Linked DNA regions of Phyllobacterium zundukense. The protein of the gene in region 1 interacts with the protein of each later gene in a pairwise test. Links are inferred from orthologs where the notes say so. Each region holds a gene or a part of one and is shown on either strand. Other genes may lie near its edges.

Region 1 (7,100 bases):
ACTGATTTGAGTCGGCTGGTTTTGCCAGTCTCGGGTATCTGCGGTCTTGGCCGCCGGATGTGCGCGGACTCATGTCTGTTTTCAGCTTTGATGGGGAAGTGTTCGAGGGGTTGCCTTCATGGCGAAAAAGCATGTTGCGGTGCTAATGGGTGGCTTTTCATCGGAGCGTCCGGTGTCGCTGTCTTCCGGCAATTCATGCGCCGATGCTTTGGAGGCCGAAGGCTATACTGTAACCCGTGTCGATGTTACCCGCGATATCGCCAGCGTGTTGCGTGACCTCAAGCCTGATGTTGCCTTCAATGCGCTGCACGGTCCGTTTGGCGAAGACGGCACCATCCAGGGCATCCTGGAATATCTCGAAATTCCCTACACGCATTCAGGTGTGCTCGCGTCTGCTCTCGCGATGAACAAGGAACAGGCGAAGATCGTCGCCAAAGCGGCTGGCATTCCTGTGGCTGAAGCCAAGACCATGAACCGTCTGGACTTCACCTCGAAGCATCCGATGAAGCCGCCTTACGTCGTGAAGCCTGTGAGCGAGGGCTCCAGTTTCGGTGTCGTCATCGTCAAGGAGGATCAGCCTCATCCACCGCAGATCATCACCTCTGCCGAATGGAGGTATGGTGATAGCGTCATGGTCGAGCGCTACATCTATGGGCGCGAATTGACCTGTGCCGTGATGGGCGATGTGGCCATTGGCGTATGCGAAATCATCCCGGTCGGGCATCAGTTCTACGATTATGATTCAAAATATGTTGCAGGCGGATCAAATCATGTTGTTCCCGCTAAAATTTCACTAAAAATTTACCAAAAAATACAAACACTGGCACTCAAGGCGCATCAGGCAATTGGATGTAAAGGGATTAGCCGGTCGGACTTCCGTTACGACGACCGTTTTTCCGAGGATGGCGAGCTTATCTGGTTGGAAGTCAACACCCAGCCAGGCATGACTCCCACCTCTCTCGTGCCTGATATCGCCAAAGCTGCGGGGCATACCTTCGGTGAATTGTTGAGTTGGATGGTGGAGGACGCATCGTGTTTGCGTTGAAGGGCAAAAATGAGCACCCGCGAGGTGCTGCGCCGGTGCCTTCGGGCAGGTTGGCGACTTTTGGCCGTTTCCGGATCGTCTTGCCAAAAATCCTGCGCAAGCCTGTTCGCGTTCTTGCCCGCACCATCGAAGGCGAAGTCACCATTCCGAACCATGTCGGGACGTTCGGTGCCTTGGCTTTTCTGGCTTTGACCGGTGCCTATGGCGCAATCCTTGGCGGTCATGCGCCCGAAGTCGTCAAGGTTACAACCTCGACGTTCGGCTTCGCCATCGAAGATGTGAAGGTCGTCGGCAACAAGGAAACGTCGGAGATCGACGTTCTCGGCGCTCTTGGTCTTGACGGCGAGACATCGTTGGTCGGTTTGAGTGCTGCAGACGCCCAAAAGGCCGTAGCGGGATTGCCTTGGGTCGAATCCGTCGATGTGTTCAAGGTCTATCCGAACACGATCCAGATTTCGATCCACGAGCGCACCGCCTTGGCGGTCTGGCAGAATGGCGACCAGCTTTCGGTGATCGATGCCGATGGCCGCATGATCGTACCTTTCAATGGCGGTCGCAGTGCTTCATTGCCGGTGGTGATCGGTGCAGGTGCTGACAAGCAGGCAAAGCTTCTCCTGACGCAGATGGCCGCCTTCCCGCAAATCGCTGCCGAGGTCAAGGCCTATCAGCGGGTCGGAGATCGCCGTTGGGATCTGGTGCTGAAAAACGGCGTAAGCCTGATGTTGCCGGAATCCCGCATCGACGAGGCTCTCACTGATATTGCCAATATGGACAGCAAGGCAGGGCTTCTGTCTCGCGATATCGCATCGGTCGATATGCGCCTGACGGACCGCGTGGTTGTCAGGCTGACGCCAGAAGCAATGGTACAGCGCGTTGAGTATTTGAAGGCCCGTGACAAGGCGCCCAAGCGTTCGGAGAAGCGTGTATGAGTATTCTGAACGGAAAAGGTTCATCGACAGGAGCGCCATCCGCCAAGCGGACGCGCTCGTTGACAGTTCTGGACATCGGTTCGAGCAAGGTCTGCTGCATCATCGCGCGTTTGCGTCCGCGTGAGGAAAGCGCGCATCTGCCAGGCCGTACACATCGCATCGAAGTCTTGGGAATTGGCCATCAGAAGTCGCGTGGCATCAAGTCGGGCGTTATCGTCAATCTGGATGCTGCCGAGCAGGCGATCCGTCTTGCCGTCGATGCCGCGGAGCGTATGGCGGGCCTCACGGTCGACTCGATGATCGTCAATATTTCGGCGGGCCGCCTGAAGAGCGAAAGCTTTTCCGCCAGCATCAATCTTGGTGGCCATGAGGTCGATCAAGCGGATATCCGCAGGGTGCTTGCAGCCGGAGCCAAGCAGGCGCTTGCCGCTGAACGTCATCTCGTGCATTCGCTGCCCATCGCCTATGGTCTCGATGGTGAGCGCGGCATTCGCGATCCGCTCGGCATGATTGGCGATACGCTCGGCGTCGAAATGCACGTTCTGACTGCCGACGCAGCGCCGCTGCGCAATCTCGAGCTGTGCGTCAATCGCTGTCATTTGTCTGTCGAGGCGATGATCGCAACGCCCTATGCCAGCGGTCTTTCAGCACTCGTCGATGATGAGGCCGAGATGGGCGCTGCCTGCATCGACATGGGTGGTGGCACGACAACGATTTCCGTGTTCTCCGAAGGCAAATTCATCCATGCCGATGCTATCGCTATTGGCGGCAATCATGTGACCATGGATGTTGCGCGCGGCCTTTCCGCTCATATGGACGACGCGGAGCGGCTGAAGGTCATGCACGGTTCGGCTCTGCCAAGTGCCGCTGATGATCGCGATATGATCAGTGTCTCGCCGCTGGGCAATGATGCCCGCGATGTTCCCAATCAATATCCGCGCGCGGTACTGACCCGCATCATCCGCGCCCGCGTTGAGGAAACGCTGGAACTTGCGCGTGATCGCCTCAACCAGTCCGGCTACGGCCAGATTGTCGGCAAGCGCGTGGTGCTTACGGGCGGTGCCAGTCAGTTGGCGGGATTGCCGGAGGCGGCGCGCCGCATCCTGGCTCGCAATGTGCGTATTGGTCGTCCTCTTGGTGTCACGGGGCTTCCCGAGGCAGCCAAGGGGCCGGCTTTCTCTGCAGCGGTTGGTCTTCTGATTTATCCGCAAGTGGCAGGAATTGAGGAGCGTTCTGTAAAGGCTGGTTCATCTTCGTTGATGACAGGCACAGGTGGGCGTTTTCAGCGTATCGGCCAATGGCTGAAAGAGAGTTTTTAATCAATCGGGGAAACCCAAAAAAACACCGCAGCGGCGAGGCGGTAGAGACGAAAAGGAACGAAACAAATGAGTATCAATCTGCAAAAGCCGGACATTACCGAGCTTAAGCCACGGATCACCGTATTCGGTGTTGGCGGTGGTGGTGGCAACGCGGTCAATAACATGATCAATGCCGGTTTGCGCGGCGTTGAATTCGTTGTGGCCAATACCGACGCACAAGCGCTGTCGCAGTCAAAGGCTGAACGTCTGGTTCAGCTTGGTGCCGCTGTGACCGAAGGCCTTGGTGCAGGCTCGCAGCCGGAAGTTGGCCGCGCGGCAGCCGAAGAATGCATCGACGAGATCAATGATCATCTCCAGGGCACGCACATGTGCTTCGTCACTGCCGGAATGGGTGGGGGCACCGGTACCGGCGCCGCGCCAGTCGTTGCCCGGGCGGCACGCGAAAAGGGTATTCTGACCGTTGGCGTCGTCACCAAGCCTTTCCATTTCGAAGGTCAGCGCCGCATGCGCACCGCCGATATGGGTATTGCCGATCTTCAGAAGAACGTCGATACACTCATCGTCATTCCGAACCAGAACCTCTTTCGCATTGCCAATGACAAGACGACCTTTGCGGATGCCTTCGCGATGGCCGATCAGGTTCTCTATTCCGGTGTTGCTTGCATCACCGATCTGATGGTGAAGGAAGGCCTGATCAATCTCGACTTTGCCGATGTTCGTTCGGTCATGCGCGAGATGGGCAAGGCGATGATGGGGACGGGTGAAGCCTCCGGTGACGGCCGTGCAATGGCAGCGGCAGAAGCTGCAATCGCCAATCCCCTGCTTGACGAAACTTCCATGCGTGGCGCCAAAGGTCTGCTGATTTCGATCACCGGTGGCCGCGACATGACGCTCTTTGAAGTCGATGAGGCTGCTACCCGTATCCGTGAGGAAGTTGACCAGGATGCCAATATCATCCTCGGCGCAACCTTCGACGAAAGCCTCGAAGGCATCATCCGCGTCTCTGTCGTGGCAACTGGCATCGATAAGCAGATTGGAGAGTCGGCGCCCGCGCCGATCGAATTTCGCCAGCCTCTGAAGCCGATTGCCAAGCCCGTTCAGCAGGCCGCCGCAAGTACAAATGCACGTCCGGTTGTTCAGCAGCCCGCGGCACGGGCAGCGGACCCAGTAGCCGATGCGATCCGCGCTGCAGAGCAGGAGGTGGTGCAGCGTGCTCCACAGCCCGCCGAGGAATTCCGCCCGCAGAGCCGCATTTTCCAGGCTCCGGCGCCGGAGGTCTTTGATGCTCCCTTTGCTGCCGCGCCTCAGGCTCCTGTGCATCAGCCTGCTCCGCAGATGCAGGTTGCACCTGCACCGCAGCCGGCTGCCCCACGCATGCCGAATGTCGCTGATTTCCCGCCTGTGGTTCAGGCAGAACTCAACGCCCGCGACATGGGAAGCCGTGAGAGCAATCGCGAACCTTCCTATGACAGCCAGGAAGACCGTGGGCCGATGGGTCTTCTCAAGCGCCTCACTGCCGGTTTGACTCGCCGCGAAGACGAGACCGCCCGGCTCGAACCAGCGCAGCCGCGGGAACCCGCAATGCGTCCGGTCGAACAGCGCCGTCCGCTTTCGCAGGATGCGTCGATCTATGCGCCGCGCCGTGGACAGCTCGATGAGCAGGGTCGCGTTCAGTCGCAAGCGCGCCAGGCTTCCGAAGACGATCAGCTTGAAATCCCGGCGTTCCTTCGCCGTCAGGCCAACTGATCTGATCACGGATTGTTAAAGGATATGAATTCCGCCATTGCCTCAATGGCGGAATTTTTCTTTCAAGCCATTGAAAGGTCACAGAAACGACTTAGCTGATGGCGCAGTGGTTTCGTTACAAACGTCGCGAAACCGTGATTTTGCTTCATGGGATGCCGACTGTATCTTGCGCCGCAAAATAACGATGAGCGATGCTGATTCCAGAAACGTGCAGCGCCGCAAGTTAATGTCGGAAACCGGATGGATGATCCGGGCGGTACATGGGCACGAGGTTTCAATTTGCGCGACTACCAGACAACGATTGCCGAGCGAATAATCCTTTCAGGAGCTGGCGTGCACAGCGGTGCGCCGGTGACGATTGCTTTCGTCCCGGCCGATCCCGATACGGGCATCGTTTTCCACAGGCTCGACGGAAGTGGCGCCAGCCACGAAATCAAGGCGCTTGTATCGGAAGTCGGGACGACCGATCTGTCGACAACGCTTGCCAACAGGGCAGGGGTGACGATCAGCACAGTCGAGCACGTCATGGCAGCAATTGCCGGTTCGGGCATCGACAACATGATCATCGAGATCGATGGCCCGGAAGTGCCAATTCTCGACGGAACATCCTCGGTGTTCCTCGACACATTCGAGCAGGCCGGTTTTGTGCGGCAAGCGGCAAAACGCCGTTTCATCCGGATACTCAAGACATCGCGCATTGAGGCCGGGGCATCCTGGGCCGAGTTCCGTCCTTATGATGGAACGCGCTATGAGGTCGAAATCGATTTTGAAACGCCGGTCATCGGCCGTCAGAAATTTGCCGCTGATATGGATGAGGCGGTCTTCCGCAAGGAGATTTCGCGGGCGCGCACCTTCGGTTTCATGCGCGACGTTGAAAAGCTCTGGGCGGCAGGCCTGGCGCTGGGTTCATCACTCGATAACTCGCTGGTCATCGGCGATGATCATTCCGTCATCAATCCGGGTGGCCTTCGCTACAAGGATGAGTTTGTTCGTCACAAGGCGCTGGACGCCATCGGCGATCTTGCCCTCGCTGGTGCGCCGTTCATTGGCTGCTTCCGCTCTTATCGCGGCGGGCACCGGCTGAATGCTGCGGCGCTCCGCGCACTGCTCTCCGATCATACGGCGTTCGAGATCGTCGAAATGGCCGGTAAACGCGGCCAATCGCGCGGCGCATCGCTTGTTGCGGTAAACGCCCCTGTTTTTGCGCCTTGGGCGATCTGAAGCCTATTAGTACGCTGGTATCGCATTGTGCACCGCTTGCAGCATGATCGATGCAAGGCGTGCGGTTGCCGGATCTGATTGCGCTTGCGATCGATGAAGGACAAGCCCGAGAGAGGGTAGCGGTGGCAGTCCGCTGTCGGCTGGCACCAGAGGTTGTACGCTTGGCGGTAGCCCGAACGGGGTGCGAATGGTTACGCCGAGGCCCGCTACCGTTGCAGCCCATAATCCCGACAGGCTCGGACTGACAAACGACTGCCGCCAGGGTATGCCAGCGCGGTCAAGCGCGTTTGTGGCGGCAGTACGCAAGAGGCAAGGGGCTTCCAGCGACGCCAGAGCTAGTGGTTCGTCCGCAGATGCTCGCCAATTCCTTGGATCGCCGGACGGACCAACCCAGCACATTGGCACCTCCCTGATGTGCTCGGAGTGAGGCGTCGTCACAGATCCGTCGTTCCAGGCCAACGCCAGGTCAAGGCGATCGGATGTGATGCGATCGATCAACTCCACATTGCGTGCTACCCGGGCCTCGATTCGCACCTTTGGATGAGCGCGGGAAAACTGTCCAAGAACGTCCGGAAGAATGGTTTCGCCGAAATCCTCCTGCAGTCCAAGCCGCACCCATCCTGCAAGCTCGGTGCCATGAATTGCCGTTGCAGCTTCGTCGTTCAGGTCGAGTAGCCTGCGTGCATAAGCCAGCATCGTCTCGCCGGCTTCTGTCAGCGCCAGCCCGCGCCCGGCTTTGATGAAGATCGGCGTTTCCGCCTGCTGTTCGAGTTTCTTCAATTGCGCGCTGACCGCCGATGTGGATCGGCCAAGCCGGCCCGCTGCTTTGGCAAAACTGCC
Region 2 (6,968 bases), 1.2 Mb from region 1 along the record:
CCGATATTCAGGCGCTGCACGCCGAAATCGAACGCATCTGCCAGCGGCTTATGCTGCCGCCCGATCAACGCAAGTTCACCCCGCATGTCACGCTGGCACGACTGCGCAATGTCCGTAATGAAGAAGTCGCACACTACCTGTCCTCACGTGGAAACTTCTCCACAGCGCCGTTCACCATAGGACGTTTCGTGCTGATGTCATCGCGCGACTCCATCGGTGGCGGGCCTTATATCGTCGAGGAAGCCTGGCCACTCGAAGCCCCGCGCTCCTTCTATCAGAACCGCGCGGAGAGGCCTTTGGAAGCCGCCAGGATCATTCGGTAGACGCGTTCGAAATCGACACTCGTGCCGTAATACGGATCCGGGATCTGTTTGGCGTCTCCAAAGGCGAGTTCATGGAACATACCGACTTCGGCAGTGGCAACGCTGGGCCGGCGCGTCTGAATCATCGCGATATTCTGCCGGTCCATGCCAACGATCAAGTCGAATCGGGTGAAATCACTCGTAATGAGCTGGCGGCACCTTTGACCTGAAATATCGATGCCGTGGCGGCTGGCGACGGCAATAGAGCGTTCGTCCGGCAATTCTCCCGTGTGATAGCCATTGGTACCAGCGGAGTCTATGACGACACCATCACCCTTCCCCTCCGCCACGAGCACCGATCGGAATACACCCTCCGCCAAGGGCGAGCGGCAAATATTGCCGAGACAAACGAACAGGACGGAATGGAGCGGGTATGATGTCATGCAGCACTCTGGTTTGGACGTGGACGCGCTCACGAATTCCACAACAATTTCGTTGAAACTCTTGCAGCAGGTGGCCGTTCTTACCATGTTGTCACGGAATGGTTTTGAAGGAAAAGGGATGAACGACGCAAAGATTGGCGAAATTCTGGAACCGGGAAGCGAGGATCAGCAACGCTCCCGTGAGGAACACGTTCGTGCGCGGTTCTGGAAAACGGCACGCAAAGCAGCGAAATCGATTCCATTCCTTGATGACGTCGTTGCCGGTTATTTTTGTGCGCTCGATCCTGCGACGCCGACGAAAGTACGCGGCATCCTTCTCGGTTCGCTTGCCTATTTCGTATTGCCGCTCGACTTCATTCCCGACTTCCTCTTCGGTCTCGGTTTCACCGACGATGTTGCCGTCCTGATGGCAGCATTGAGCGCTATTCGTAGTCACATCACACCAGCGCATCGTGTGGCCGCCCAAAGGGCTATCGAAAACCTCGACCGCGATCCGTCACCGGCCAATTGACTTCGATTCATCACAAGGACGTGAAACCGCGAAACGTCAAAGTCTCGCCGCTTTTGTTTGGCTGGAGTTCACTGGTGGGACGTTAACGAGGACGCGATATTCGTAGCTCTGAAAATTTGCTCTATCTTCACCGTTTGGTAACCCAGATTAAGTCAAATTAAGGGAAGCGAACTGGACAATACGGCATCCGGAAATCTCCGGGCCATTGCCGGTTCGCGAGTTATGAAGTACGCGAGAAAAACTGGTAGGTAAAATGTTTGGTAAATCAATCGTAGCGGTCTCTGTGCTCATGTTTGGGCTGACGGGAACAGCTCTTGCCCAGACCCCAAGTCAGATCAGCCAGTACAACGCGTGGGGCGCTTACAGCTACCAGCAAGGCAATGGTAAAGTCTGCTACGTCCTTTCTGTCCCGATCGACAAGCAGCCTGCCAAGATCGATCATGGCGATAACTTCTTTATGGTGAGCCAGAAGCCGGGTCAGAACGTCAGTTATGAGCCGCAGTTCAAGGCCGGTTACGATCTGCAGGCAAATTCCAAGGTCGTTGTGAAGATCGACGAGCGTTCTTTCTCCATGTTTACCAGTGGCAGTCACGGCTGGATGGAAAACGCTGCCGAAGAACCGCAACTCGTCGCTGCGCTGCGCGCGGGACAACAGATGTCGATCAACGCTGTCTCGAAGCGCGGTACGAAGACGAGTTATGCATATTCGCTGAAGGGTGTATCGGCTGCTCTGAAAGCTATCGCGACCTGCAAGTAACAATTCGAAGAGATGTCGTTAGAAGGGCCGACCACTGTTTCGGCCCTTTTGCATGTGGAGGTGACGCGCGGGCTGGAACGTGGTATGAGCCCCGCTTCCGATTAGAACGTTAGAAAACTCCATGTCCGTATCGCTAGACCTGACACATCCTGTTGCCCGGGACAAATCCCGTGATGCCATTCGAACCGCGATCGTTGAAAAGCCATCGTTGATTGGCTTGTCGCGTGCGGAAATGGGCGAGGCGCTGGTTGCGATCGGCGTGCCTGAACGTCAGATAAAGATGCGCGTCGCGCAGCTCTGGCATTGGCTATATGTGCGCGGCGTTTCCGATTTTGCCGATATGCTGAACATTTCCCGGGACATGCGTGAATTGCTGGACCGGCATTTCAATATTGCGCGTCCGGAGATTGTCGAGGAACAGATCTCCAATGATGGCACGCGCAAGTGGCTGTTCCGCTTCCCGCCGCGCGGGGCCGGACGTCCTGTCGAGATCGAAACCGTTTATATTCCGGAAGAAGGCCGAGGCACCCTGTGTATTTCCAGCCAGGTCGGCTGCACCCTCACCTGCTCCTTCTGCCACACGGGCACCCAGAAGCTCGTCCGCAATTTGACCGCCGAAGAGATTCTGGCACAGCTACTGATCGCCCGGGACCGCCTCGGCGATTTCCCCGATCGCAATACGCCCGATGGCGCCATTGTGCCCGCTGAGGGCCGCAAGGTTTCCAACATCGTGATGATGGGAATGGGCGAGCCGCTTTATAATTTCGAGAACGTCAAGAAGGCTCTGCTGATCGCCTCCGATGGCGATGGCCTGTCGTTGTCCAAGCGCCGGATCACATTGTCGACTTCAGGAGTCGTGCCGGAAATTTATCGCGCAGGCGAAGAGATTGGCGTCATGCTGGCAATCTCTTTGCATGCGGTGAACGACGACCTGCGCGACATGCTCGTGCCTATCAACAAGAAGTACCCGCTGAAAGAATTGCTGGATGCATGCCGGGCCTATCCGAGCCTTTCCAATTCGAAGCGGATCACCTTCGAGTATGTCATGCTCAAGGGCGTCAATGACTCGCTCAACGATGCCAAGCAGCTTGTCAAGCTGCTCAGGGGCATTCCGGCAAAGATCAATCTGATCCCGTTCAACCCCTGGCCCGGTGTGAATTACCAGTGTTCCGATTGGGAACAGATCGAGAAGTTCGCCGATTACGTCAACAATGCCGGCTACGCCTCGCCGATCCGCACTCCGCGCGGACGTGATATTTTGGCAGCCTGCGGTCAGTTGAAATCAGAATCGGAACGCATGAAGAAGACGGACCGTCTGGCGTTCGAGGCGGCCATGATCGCCGGGCACGGCGAAGATTGAGCCGGATCCTGTTCTACTTGCTGCGTTTTGCCCTGATCACGTTTGGCTTCGTCTGCGCGATTTTCGCCGCATCGCTGTTCCTCAACCTGCTGCTGCTTGGTAGTTCCGAGTTGATCGGCTCGGAGGGTCCATTCTTGTATTTGACCGTTCCGGCTTTTGCGGTGGTAATTGGCTACAGCATCTTCTTTCCCGCGGCGATTCTTATCCTGTATGCCGAGCTGACCGCCTGGCGCGATTGGCTATTCTATGCGCTCGGCGGTGCTGGCATTGCCGTCGTGATCATTGTCTGGAAATGGCGGCCGCAGGCAGAAGACACAAGTACATTCGCAGCAATCCTTGCCACCGGTGTTGTCGGTGGCTTTGTATACTGGCTGATTTCAGGACGCAGTGCAGGCGGGATCGCCCAGCTTCCGAAAGACCTATAGCCTGGCGCACTACTTCGCTTGTGCCATCAGGATCTTTGCCGCGAAAGCGGAAAAAACGCCCGCGAAAAGCCAATCGGTGATCCGGGTGACTGTCGGGTTTTTCTTGAGCAGTTTTGAAAACTTGTCCGCCGCGATAATCATCGGCGCAACCACAGGCAAGGCGAGCGGGATAAACAGCACACCTAGAAAAAACAGCTTTCCGGGTGCGTGAGGGTCCGAGGCCGAGACGAATTGCGGCAGGAAGGTCATGAAGAACAGGATGATTTTCGGATTGAGCAGATTGATTCCGAAACCGGTCAACCAGTTTTGAAACAATGTGTGGGATTGGCCGACCTGCTTTTCCGGCGAGAACGCTGAGCCATGTCGGATGGCCTGATAGGCAAGCCATACCAGGTATCCTGCGCCGACGATCTTGAGCGCAAGGAACGCGGTCGGCGACGCAACAATCAATGCGGAAAGCCCGATAGCCACCATCGTCGTGTGTACGACAACTCCGCTGCTTGCGCCGGCCAGACAAGCAAAACCGGCCGCCTTGCCTTCCGACAAAGCCCGTCCCACGAAAAGCGTCATATCAGGCCCGGGTGTGATTGACAGAACGAAGGTCGCAACGGCGAACTGCAGGATGATGGACCATTCGGGAATGAAGTTCATTTACAAGCTCCGCAATGAATTTTGTCGGAAGCTAACGCGACTATCGGATTTTAACCACCCGTTTTCGGTTCCTGCGGCTCATTTTATATGATGCATTTTCGTACGTTGTTCTCGAACAGCTGTCGTCTCCGGTTCACCGAGCGAGACAAGTCCTGCAGAGGCAAGCCGCAGCTCTCCGAGACCAGCCTTGCCAACATCACCGCACCTGCTAAAAGACCTGCAAGAAATAGCGAATATGCAGGAAAACAGAATGAACAAGTGGAAAGACGTCAAGAAGGTCGTCCTCGCCTATTCGGGTGGACTCGACACCTCCATCATCCTGAAATGGCTGCAGACGGAACTCGGCGCTGAAGTCGTTACCTTCACCGCCGATCTCGGCCAAGGCGAAGAGCTCGAGCCGGCGCGCAAGAAGGCCGAAATGATGGGCATCAAGGAGATCTATATCGAGGATGTGCGCGAGGAATTCGTTCGCGATTTCGTCTTTCCGATGTTCCGCGCCAATGCCGTCTATGAAGGCGTCTATCTGCTCGGCACTTCGATTGCCCGCCCGCTGATTTCAAAACATCTCGTCGAGATCGCAGCTCGCACCGGCGCTGACGCAATCGCCCACGGCGCGACCGGCAAGGGCAACGATCAGGTCCGCTTCGAGCTTTCCGCCTATGCGCTTAATCCGGATATCAAGGTGATCGCACCCTGGCGCGACTGGACCTTCAAATCGCGCACGGATCTTCTGGAGTTTGCGCGCGAACATCAGATTCCGATCGCCAAGGACAAGCTCGGTGAAGCCCCGTTCTCCGTAGATGCAAACCTTTTGCACTCTTCGTCGGAAGGCAAGGTGCTTGAGGATCCGTGGGTGGAGGCTCCGGAATACGTGCACCAGCGCACGATCTCGCCGATGGAAGCGCCAGATAGAGTAACGGAAATCGAAATCGCCTTTGAAAAAGGCGATGCGGTTGCCATTGACGGCAAGCCGCTCTCCCCTGCAACATTGTTGAAAGCGCTCAACGACCTTGGCCGCGACAATGGTATCGGCCGTCTTGATCTGGTCGAAAACCGTTTCGTCGGCATGAAATCGCGCGGTGTCTACGAGACACCGGGCGGCACCATACTTCTCGCCGCACATCGTGCAATGGAATCGATTACGCTCGATCGCGGTGCGGCCCATCTCAAAGATGAATTCATGCCCCGTTATGCCGAACTTATCTACAACGGCTTCTGGTTCTCGCCGGAGCGTGAAATGCTGCAGGCCATGATCGACAAAAGCCAGGACGATGTCGAAGGCACCGTTCGTTTGAAGCTATACAAGGGCAACGTCATGGTTTCCGGCCGGAAATCAAAGAAGTCGCTCTATTCAGACGCTCTCGTGACTTTCGAGGACGACCGCGGTGCTTATGACCAAAAGGATGCCGCCGGATTTATCCGCCTTAACGCGTTGCGGCTGCGCACGCTTGCCGCCCGCAAGCGCAACAGCTGATACTTCCGAACACGAAACGAAGCGGGGCCCTGCCCCGCTTTTTGTTTTCAGCGATGCTGCTACTTTCTTGACGACGCGGCTTGTGGCTGCACCGTCTCCGTCTTAGATGTTAGAACCTTGTTGTTCTTCCCACCTGACGGAGCGCCCCCATGTCTTCAACAAAACCGTCCATCAACGCAGCATTGACAGAATGGACCGGGCCTCTTGGGCTGCCCGACTTCACCGCTTTCAACGATGATGACTTCGCTGCTGCCTTTGATGCCGCCCTGGCGGCAGACCTCGCCGATATCGAGGCCGTGGTTGACCAGCACGACGTCCCAACGATTGAGAACACGCTGAAGGCACTGCAACTTTCTGGCAAGGACCTGGATCGTGTCTCGGCAATCTTCTGGCTGCGGGCCGGTGCCCACACCAATGAAACAATACAGGCGCTTGAGCGGGTCATCGCACCGAAAATGTCACGCCATTCTTCCTCGATCATGATGAATCCGCTTCTCTTCGCGCGTATCGATTCGCTTTACGAGCAGCGCGATCTGCTCGGCCTCGATCCCGAAACGGATCGTGTGCTGGAAAAAACCTGGAAAGGTTTTGTGCGCAGCGGCGCGCGGCTCGACGAACAGGGGAAGGCACGGCTTGCCGACATCAATGAAAGGCTCGCAAGCCTTGGCGCGCAATTCGGACAGAACGTGCAAAAAGACGAAGCTGACTGGGCACTTTTCATCACGGACGAGACGGAACTAGCCGGCCTACCGGATTTTGTGCGTGACGCAATGCGCGGTGCCGCCGAAGAGCGTGATCGACCCGATGCTTGGGCAGTCACCTTATCCCGCTCCATCATCGAACCCTTCCTGTCCTTCTCCGAAAATCGCTCCTTGCGGGAAAAGTCGTTCCGTGCCTGGGCCGCTCGAGGCGAAAACGGCGGGTCGACAGACAATACGGCCATCGTTGCCGAAATGGTGAAGCTGCGCGCCGAGAAAGCCAAACTGCTGGGCTATCAAAGCTTCGCGGCTTACAAGCTCGATGACACGATGGCCAAGACGCCCAA

The links.
Region 2: the proteins of ftsZ (region 1) and rlmN interact in binary tests that used the Escherichia coli proteins (3 or more experiments, as listed by UniProt). The link is inferred for Phyllobacterium zundukense from one-to-one orthologs.

What each region holds. Positions count from the first base shown.
Region 1 is NZ_CP104973.1:2,364,371-2,371,470, forward strand. What follows is about bases 2,761-5,699. They hold ftsZ (cell division protein FtsZ), read left to right. Parts: upstream 2,761-3,359; coding sequence 3,360-5,039; downstream 5,040-5,699. Other genes in these bases: ftsA (cell division protein FtsA), read left to right, coding at 2,761-3,293; lpxC (UDP-3-O-acyl-N-acetylglucosamine deacetylase), read left to right, coding at 5,280-5,699. Also shown: N8E88_RS23965 (D-alanine--D-alanine ligase), read left to right, coding at 119-1,045; N8E88_RS23970 (cell division protein FtsQ/DivIB), read left to right, coding at 1,033-1,974; more of ftsA, read left to right, coding at 1,971-2,760; more of lpxC, read left to right, coding at 5,700-6,260; N8E88_RS23990 (LysR substrate-binding domain-containing protein), read right to left, coding at 6,267-7,100. UniProt on the Escherichia coli protein: Essential cell division protein that forms a contractile ring structure (Z ring) at the future cell division site. The regulation of the ring assembly controls the timing and the location of cell division.
Region 2 is NZ_CP104973.1:1,141,028-1,147,995, reverse strand. What follows is about bases 1,447-4,253. They hold rlmN (dual-specificity RNA methyltransferase RlmN), read left to right. Parts: upstream 1,447-2,134; coding sequence 2,135-3,373; downstream 3,374-4,253. Other genes in these bases: N8E88_RS17950 (LysE family translocator), read right to left, coding at 3,808-4,253; N8E88_RS17955 (hypothetical protein), read left to right, coding at 3,370-3,798; N8E88_RS17965 (invasion associated locus B family protein), read left to right, coding at 1,510-2,013. Also shown: thpR (RNA 2',3'-cyclic phosphodiesterase), read left to right, coding at 1-323; N8E88_RS17975 (low molecular weight protein-tyrosine-phosphatase), read right to left, coding at 275-832; N8E88_RS17970 (YkvA family protein), read left to right, coding at 864-1,256; more of N8E88_RS17950, read right to left, coding at 4,254-4,449; N8E88_RS17945 (argininosuccinate synthase), read left to right, coding at 4,700-5,923; N8E88_RS17940 (M3 family metallopeptidase), read left to right, coding at 6,073-6,968.